2 linked regions of the Mumia flava genome follow. The protein of the gene in region 2 binds, or shares a complex with, the protein of the main gene of each other region. Links are inferred from orthologs where the notes say so. Each region holds a gene or a part of one and is shown on either strand. Other genes may lie near its edges.

Region 1 (3,509 bases), 230 kb from region 2 along the record:
CGAACGCGGCGAGCTGCTCGTCCCACACGTCGAGGGTCCCCAGAGCGGCGTTGCGCCCGGCGGCACGTGCGGACTTGAGCAGGGAGTTGCGCTGGCGCAGCGCTCGCTCGTAGTCCGCGCGCACGCCCGCCATCCGCGGGCTGCGCAGCACCAGCAGGGCATCGAGGAAGCGGCGCCGCTCACCGGGGTCGCCCTTCACCAGCGCCAGGTCCTCGGGAGAGAAGACGACCGAGCGCACCCAGCCGAGCAGGTCGCGGGTACGGGGGAGCGGCGCGCGGTTCACCCGGGCACGGTTGGCCCGACCGGGCGTGATCTCGATCTCGAGCACCGCCTCGCGGGTGTCCCGGACGACCCTCGCGCGCACGACCGCACGGTCGGCGCCGACCCGGACCAGCGGCGCGTCCGACGAGACGCGGTGCGACCCGAGCGTCGCGAGGTAGTCGATCGCCTCGACGAGGTTCGTCTTGCCCTGGCCGTTCGACCCCACGAACGTCCCGACGCCCGGCGCGAGGTCGAGCTCGAGCTCGGGGTACGACCGGAAGTCGTGCAGCGACAGGCGGGTGACGTGCACGGGACTACTGCGTGTGGACCGCGTGACCGCCGAACTGGTTGCGCATCGCCGCGATCGCCTTCATCGCCGGCGAGTCGTCCTGACGCGAGGCGAAGCGGGCGAACAGCGATGCGGCGATCGCGTTCATCGGGACCGCGTGCTCGATCGCGGCCTCGAGCGTCCAGCGTCCCTCGCCGGAGTCGTCGGCGTACCCGCGCAGGCGGGCCAGGTCCGGGTCGTCCGCGAGCGCGGCGGCGAACAGGTCCAGGAGCCACGACCGGATCACGGTGCCCTCGCGCCAGGAGTCGAACACCTCCGGGACGTTCTCCACCAGGTCCGCCTTCTCCAGGAGCTCGTACCCCTCGGCGTAGGACTGCATCATGCCGTACTCGATGCCGTTGTGGACCATCTTCGCGAAGTGGCCCGCCCCGACGCCGCCGGCGCGGACGAACCCCGACTCCGGGCTCGGCCGCAGCGCGTCGAAGGCCGGCTGGACCAGCTCGATGTGGTCGGCGGATCCGCCCACCATCAGCGCGTAGCCCTCCTGCAGGCCCCACACGCCCCCGCTCACGCCGCAGTCGACGAAACCGATCCCGCGCTCGGCCAGCTCGTCCGCGTGCCGCTTGTCGTCGGTCCAGCGGGAGTTGCCGCCGTCGACGACCACGTCGCCGGCATCCATCAGGCCACGCAGCTGGGCGATGGTCTCGTGGGTCGGGTCGCCGGAGGGCACCATCACCCACACCACGCGTGGCGCCGGCAGCGCCTCGACCAGCGCGCCGAGGGACGTCACGTCGCACAGCGACGCGTCCCGGTCGAAGCCGACGACGGTGATCCCCGCGCGACGCATCCGCTCGCGCATGTTGCCGCCCATCTTGCCGAGTCCGATCAGTCCGATGTGCATCGGTGCTCCTTCGTGGGTCGGGTCCTGCGGCGCGAGCACTCAGCTGGGCAGTCGCACCGGCATGATCAGGTAGCGGAACGTCGAGCCGGGCTGCTCACCCGCCTCCTGGACCCCGGCCAGGGACGCCGGCCGGCTGGGCTGGGTGAACGACATGTGGACCATCGGCTTCCCGAGAACCTGCAGTCCTTCGAGGAGGAAGGTCGGGTTGAAGCCGATCGCCAGGCCCTCGCCCTCCACGGTCGCCTCGAGGGTCTCCTGGGCCTGCGCGTCGTCGCCGCTGCCCGCCTCCAGCAGCACCTGGCCCTCGGAGAACGTCATCCGCACAGGCGTGTTGCGCTCCGCGACGAGCGAGACACGGCGAACGGCATCGACGAGGTCGGCGGTGCCGACGTACGCGACGGTCTCCGAGGCCGCGGAGAACAGCTGGCGCACCTTGGGGAACTCGCCCTCGAGCAGCCGCGTCGTCGTACGCCGGGTGCCGGCGGCGGTCGAGCCCTCGAACCCGATCAGGCTCTGCCCGTCGTCCTGACCCGAGACGGCGATCGTCAGGTCGCCGCCCGCGGTGAACGACTTCGCGATGTCGGAGAGGGCCTTGGCGGGGACGACCGCGGAGGTCGAGAGCGCGGGGTCGTTCGGGAACCACGGGAGCTCGCGCAGGCTCGCGCGGAACCGGTCCGTGGCGAGCAGGGCGATGGTCGAGCCCTCGAACTCGATCCGGACTCCGGTCAGCAGGGCGAGCACGTCGTCACGTCCCGCGGCCGCGACCGCCTGGCCGACGGCGGTCGCGAACTCGTCGGCACTGACCGTCCCCGCGGCGTTCGGGACGGCCGGGAGGGCGGGGTAGTCGGCGACGGGCATCGTCTGGAGGCTGAAGCGCGCACTCCCGCAGGTGACCGACACCTTCGGGCCGTCCAGGACGACGTCGACCGGCCGGGACGGGAGGGACTTGCAGATGTCGGCCAGCAGCCGACCCGACACGAGGACGCGACCTTCGTCGGCGACGTCGGCGTCGACGGTCGTCCTGGCCGAGGTCTCGTAGTCGAACCCCGACAGGGCGATCCCGCCGTCGGTGCTCTCGACCATGAGACCGGCCAGCACCGGGACGCTCGGGGGTCGGACGGGCAGGCTGCGCGCCGTCCATGCGACGGCGTCCGCCAGCGCGTCGCGATCGATGCGGAACTTCACGCGGAGAGCCTCCGGGTCTGGGTCTGGACAGGCCGAGCGGGTCGGGTCGCCACGACGCTGTGCGGGCGGAACGACACGTTGTTGGGAATCCTGCCACGCCCGACCGGCACCCGACCACTCAGGGACATCTGGTCCTTCATCCCCAGGTCGGAGCTGTGGAGGACTTCGTCGTACGGGAGAGATCTTGTTGTTCTCATCATCGTCTTCGCCACTGTCGAAACTGTGGAGAACCTTCGTCGGCGCTGGTCAGGCACTCTTTGCCCTCGTGGACGAGCTGGGGGACGGACGGCGCTCGGTGGGGGACGGCGGTGGACGGAGCGGGCGTCCTCCCCAACCCGTCCACCGGTGACCGGGTGGGTCGTCCACCCGGATCCCGTGTTTTCCCCAGGAGTTTCCCCAAGTGTGGGAACACAAGAATCCGCGGTTGCGGGTGGCTCGAGACCTCAGCCGGCCTGGCGCGCCTGCTGCTTGATCCGGTTGGTGAGCTCGGTGACATGGTTGAAGACCGTCCGACGCTCGCCCATCAGCGTGCGGATCTTCCGCTCGGCGTACATGACGGTCGTGTGGTCGCGACCGCCGAAGTGCTGGCCGATCTTCGGCAGCGAGAGGTCGGTGAGCTCACGGCACAGGTACATCGCGATCTGGCGCGCCTGGACGAGGCCGCGCGAGCGGCTGGCCCCGCAGATCTCCTCGATGGAGTACTCGAGGTAGTTCGCGGTCTGCGCGATGATGAGGCCGGCGGTGATCTCCGGCTCGCCCCCCTCGGGGATGAGGTCCTTCAGGACGATCTCGGCGAGCGAGAGGTCGACGGGCTGGTGGTTGAGGCTCGCGAACGCCGTCGCTCGGATCAGAGCGCCCTCGAGCTCGCGGATG
Region 2 (4,342 bases):
ACTTGTGGACGACGCGCCGAGGACCTGTGGATGTTTCTCCACGACCTGTGAACATCGCTGTGGATTGCGAAAAAAAGGCGTGATTCGGACACCTGCCCCCTTGTCGTGTCGCGCTCGGACCCGGTAGGAACGAATCTGGCGTTTCTCGAGGGCGCCGTGCGAGGAAGCAGCAAGACCCCCGGAGGCCCCGCGACGCCCGAGAGCGCCGCGGGGCCTTGCGCATCCGCGCGGTCGACGCCCGCCGACACGCGCGGAACGACCACAGGGACGACACGGACGTGGAGTTCCGTCGGGATCGATCGTTAGGGTTGCTGCGTGGACGAACCGATGGCTCTGTACCGGCGCTACCGACCGGAGACCTTCGCCGAGGTGATCGGCCAGTCCCATGTCACCGAGCCGCTGCGGCACGCGCTGGCCAACAACCGCGTCAACCACGCGTACCTCTTCTCCGGGCCGCGCGGCTGCGGCAAGACGACGAGCGCACGCATCCTCGCTCGCGCCCTGAACTGCGAGCAGGCGCCGGTCGCCGATCCGTGCGGCGAGTGCAAGAGCTGTCGGGACCTCGCCCGCGGCGGGCCGGGCAGCATCGACGTGATCGAGATCGACGCTGCGAGCCACGGTGGTGTGGACGATGCTCGTGACCTGCGCGAGCGTGCGTTCTTCTCTCCGGTCGAGAGCCGCTACAAGGTCTACATCATCGACGAGGCGCACATGGTCTCCAGTCAGGGGTTCAACGCCCTGCTGAAGCTCGTCGAGGAGCCGCCGCCCCACCTCAAGTTCATCTTCGCGACCACCGAGCCCGAGAAGGTGATCGGGACGATCCGCTCGCGGACGCACCACTACCCGTTCCGGCTCGTCCCTCCGAAGGTGCTCTCGACCTACCTCGAGGACCTCTGCAGGACCGAGGGTGTCGCGCTGGAGCCGACCGCGCTCCCTCTCGTCGTGCGTGCCGGCGGGGGGTCGGTCCGGGACACCCTCAGCGTCCTGGACCAGCTGATCAGCGGTGCCACCGACGACGGCGTCAGCTACGCGCTCGCGGCGGGTCTGCTCGGATACACGCCGGACTCGCTGCTCGACGAGGTCATCGACGCCTTCGCCGCCGGTGACGGCGCGGCCGTCTTCGCGGCGGTCGACAAGGTCGTGGAGACCGGCCAGGACCCACGGCGCTTCGCCGAGGACCTGCTGCAGCGCCTGCGTGACCTCGTGATCGTTGCGCACGTCCCCGACGCCCTCGCGAAGGGCCTGCTGGAGATCCCCGGGGATCGTGCCGAGCGGGTCGAGAACGAGGCGTCGCGCTTCGGCAAGGCCGACCTCACGCGCGCGGCCGAGGTCGTGAGTGACGGTCTGACCGAGCTGCGGGGCGCGACGGCGCCACGGCTGCTGCTCGAGCTGATCTGCGCCCGGATCCTGCTGCCGGGTTCCGACGCGACGCCGGACGGGATCCAGGCGCGTCTCGACCGGATCGAGCGCCGCCTCTCGATCGCCGAGCAGGCCCCGCCGCCCGCCGCCGCTGCGCCGGACCCGGCGCCCGCCGGTCGAGGCGCGAGCGAGGTGACCCCTCCCGCTGGTCGAGGCGGGAGCGAAGCGAGCGATCGAGACCCCGCCCCGGCGCCCGCTGGTCGAGGCGGGAGCGAGGTGACCCCTCCCGCTGGTCGAGGCGGGAGCGAAGCGAGCGATCGAGACCCCGCCCCGGCGCCCGCTGGTCGAGGCGGGAGCGAGGCGACCCCTCCCGCTGGTCGAGGCGCGAGCGAAGCGAGCGATCGAGACCCCGCCCCCGCCGCCGGCACGCCCGGAGTCGCTGACGTACGCCGGGTGTGGCCGGACGTGCTCGACGCGGTCCGTCAGCAGCGCCGGTTCACGTGGGTGATGCTCAGCCAGAACGCCCAGGTCCACTCCGTCGAGGGGTCCACGGTGACCGTCGGGCTGGTGAACGCCGGAGCGCGCGACTCGTTCGCCCGGTCCGGCTCCGACAAGGTGCTGATTGCCGCTCTGGTCGAGGTGCTCGGCGGGACGTGGAAGGTCGAGGCGATCGTCGATCCGTCCGCCGCCGGCGGCTCGGGCTCCGGTGGCTCGGGGTCACGTGGTGCGCAGCCGACGTCTCCGCCGGAGCCGGAGCGGCCGGCCGCCAACCCCGGGGCAGGGGGTGCCGCCGCCGGAGGACCCGCATCCGCGGCGCCGGCCGGAGGACCGCCCCCGGAGTCCCCTGATCCGTCACCGCCCTTCGAGCCGGACGTGCCGGCCGGCGCGTCCGATGCGGCGCGCCCGCCGTCGTCGGCTCGCGCCAGCGCCGACGCCATCGCGGCGGCGCGCGCGAGCATCCGGGCCGAGCGCGGAGCCGACGCGGCGTACGATCCTGATTCGCACGCCGACGCCGACGACCCGGCGATGGACTCCGACGGGCTCAGCCACGAGGAGCTGCTGAGCCGCACGCTCGGCGCCCAGGTGATCGGCGAGGTGCCGCACGAGTGACGGACGCGTCCGTCTTGGAGGAGACACGATGACGACCTGGCAGCCCGACGTCCTCGGCGAGGGGTACGAGCAGCACCGGATCGACCTCGGCGACGATCCCGACGGGCAGGGCCCGATCGACGCGACCCTGGTGCGACGAGTCCCGCGGGACGGCGAGCAGGTCCGGGGCGCGGTGCTCTACGTCCACGGCTTCAGCGACTACTTCTTCCAGCGCGAGCTCGCGGACTTCTTCGCCGAGCGCGGCTACGCGTTCTACGCTCTCGACCTGCGCAAGTGCGGGCGCTCGCTCAAGGCGGGTCACACGGCGCACTACGTGTCCGACCTGGCGCTGTACGACGCGGAGCTGGACCGGGCGCTGCAGGTCGTGCGTGCGGAGGCCGGCGGCGCAGACGTGCTGGCCGTCGCACACTCCACGGGCGGGCTCGTGCTCTCGTTGTGGCTCGACCGGGTCAACCGGCGTCCGGGCGGCACCGCTGCGGCAGGGATCCGTGGTCTGATCCTGAACAGCCCGTGGTTCGACCTGCAGGGCGCCCCGTACCTCCGCTCGATCGGCACCGAGGTCGTCAAGCTCGTCGGTCGTCTCAAGCCGACGACGCCGATCAAGCTGCCGCCCGGCGGCGCGTACGGCGAGAGCCTGTCGATCACCCACCAGGGCGAGTGGGAGTTCGACGTGGCGTGGAAGCCGATCGAGGGGTTCCCCGTGACGTTCGGCTGGATGCGCGCGATCCGGATCGGGCACGCCGCGCTGCACCGGGGTCTGGACATCGGGGTGCCGGCGCTCGTGCTGCGCTCCACGCGCACGCACTTCGCCACGGCGTACGGTCCTGAGGTCGACGCGGCCGACGCCGTGCTCGACGTCCGTCAGATCGCCCGCTGGTCCGGATGCCTCGGGGACCACACCGAGATCGTCCCGATCGACGGCGCGCGCCACGACGTGTTCCTGTCCCGGTCGGAGCCCCGCGCCGCGGCGTACGCCACCATCGACCGCTGGCTCGACACGAACCTCCCGGCTCAGGCCCCCGCGCCCGCAGCCGACTGAGGATGCTGCGGCGCCGGCTCGGCACGATTGGTACGGCCGACCTGCTGCGCCGGTTGCGCGGCCGCGACGGGCTCGTCGCGCTGATCGGGTCGTGGGACGACGGGCGCGAGGTCGTCGCGTACGAGCCGTCGCGCACCCTCGGCGCCGACGAGGATCCGTTCGACCTGCCGCTCGACGTCGTGTCGGGGCGGTCACCCCACGACGAGGACGGAGCGGTGGAGGCCGGCGAGGTGCCGTCGTTCGCGCCCGCCTGGCTCGGCTGGTGGGGGTACCGGCTGGGCCATCGCCTCGAGGCGACCGGACCGCAGCCGTCCCGCCCGAACCCCCTCCCCGACGCCCGCCTGGCGCGCTACGACACCGTGCTGCGCCGGATCGACGGCGTGTGGTGGTTCGAGTCGGTCGCCGGGCCGCTCGAGGCCGAGGCACGGCTCGAGGACGTGCGCCGTGTGGTGGCGCGGTCGGCACCCCCGCCGGCCTCGTACGACCTCTCGGACTTCGCCGCCCGACCGGACGGTGACGCGCACCGGGCGGCGGTGGCGCGGACGATCGCGCACATCCGGGCCGGCGACCTGTTCCAGGCGAACGTGTGCCTGAGGCTCGAAGCGGCCTTCGACGGCGACCCGCTGGAGCTGTTCCTCGCCGGGATCGACGCGCTGCGGCCCGCGTACGCCGCGTTCGTCGCCGACGAGGGCCGCGCGGTCGTGAGCCTGTCGCCCGAGCTGTACCTGCGCCGACGGGGTCGGCACGTGCTTTCGAGCCCGATCAAGGGCACGGCGCCGTCGTCGGCGGACCCTGCCGCCCTGGCCGCGTCGGTGAAGGACCGTGCTGAGAACG

The links.
Region 1: the proteins of CLV56_RS08265 (region 2) and dnaN are in contact, whole or in part, in a cryo-EM structure (PDB 8GIZ), measured with the Escherichia coli proteins. The link is inferred for Mumia flava from one-to-one orthologs.

Annotation. Positions count from the first base shown.
Region 1 is NZ_PGEZ01000001.1:1,978,523-1,982,031, forward strand. What follows is about bases 564-3,509. They hold dnaN (DNA polymerase III subunit beta), read right to left. Parts: upstream 2,637-3,509; coding sequence 1,491-2,636; downstream 564-1,490. Other genes in these bases: recF (DNA replication/repair protein RecF), read right to left, coding at 564-571; gnd (phosphogluconate dehydrogenase (NAD(+)-dependent, decarboxylating)), read right to left, coding at 576-1,451; dnaA (chromosomal replication initiator protein DnaA), read right to left, coding at 3,080-3,509. Also shown: more of recF, read right to left, coding at 1-563. UniProt on the Escherichia coli protein: Confers DNA tethering and processivity to DNA polymerases and other proteins. Acts as a clamp, forming a ring around DNA (a reaction catalyzed by the clamp-loading complex) which diffuses in an ATP-independent manner freely and bidirectionally along dsDNA.
Region 2 is NZ_PGEZ01000001.1:1,745,441-1,749,782, reverse strand. What follows is about bases 1-2,898. They hold CLV56_RS08265 (DNA polymerase III subunit gamma and tau), read left to right. Parts: upstream 1-327; coding sequence 328-2,469; downstream 2,470-2,898. Other genes in these bases: CLV56_RS08260 (alpha/beta hydrolase), read left to right, coding at 2,498-2,898. In the rest of the region: more of CLV56_RS08260, read left to right, coding at 2,899-3,508; CLV56_RS08255 (aminodeoxychorismate synthase component I), read left to right, coding at 3,511-4,342. UniProt on the Escherichia coli protein: Part of the beta sliding clamp loading complex, which hydrolyzes ATP to load the beta clamp onto primed DNA to form the DNA replication pre-initiation complex.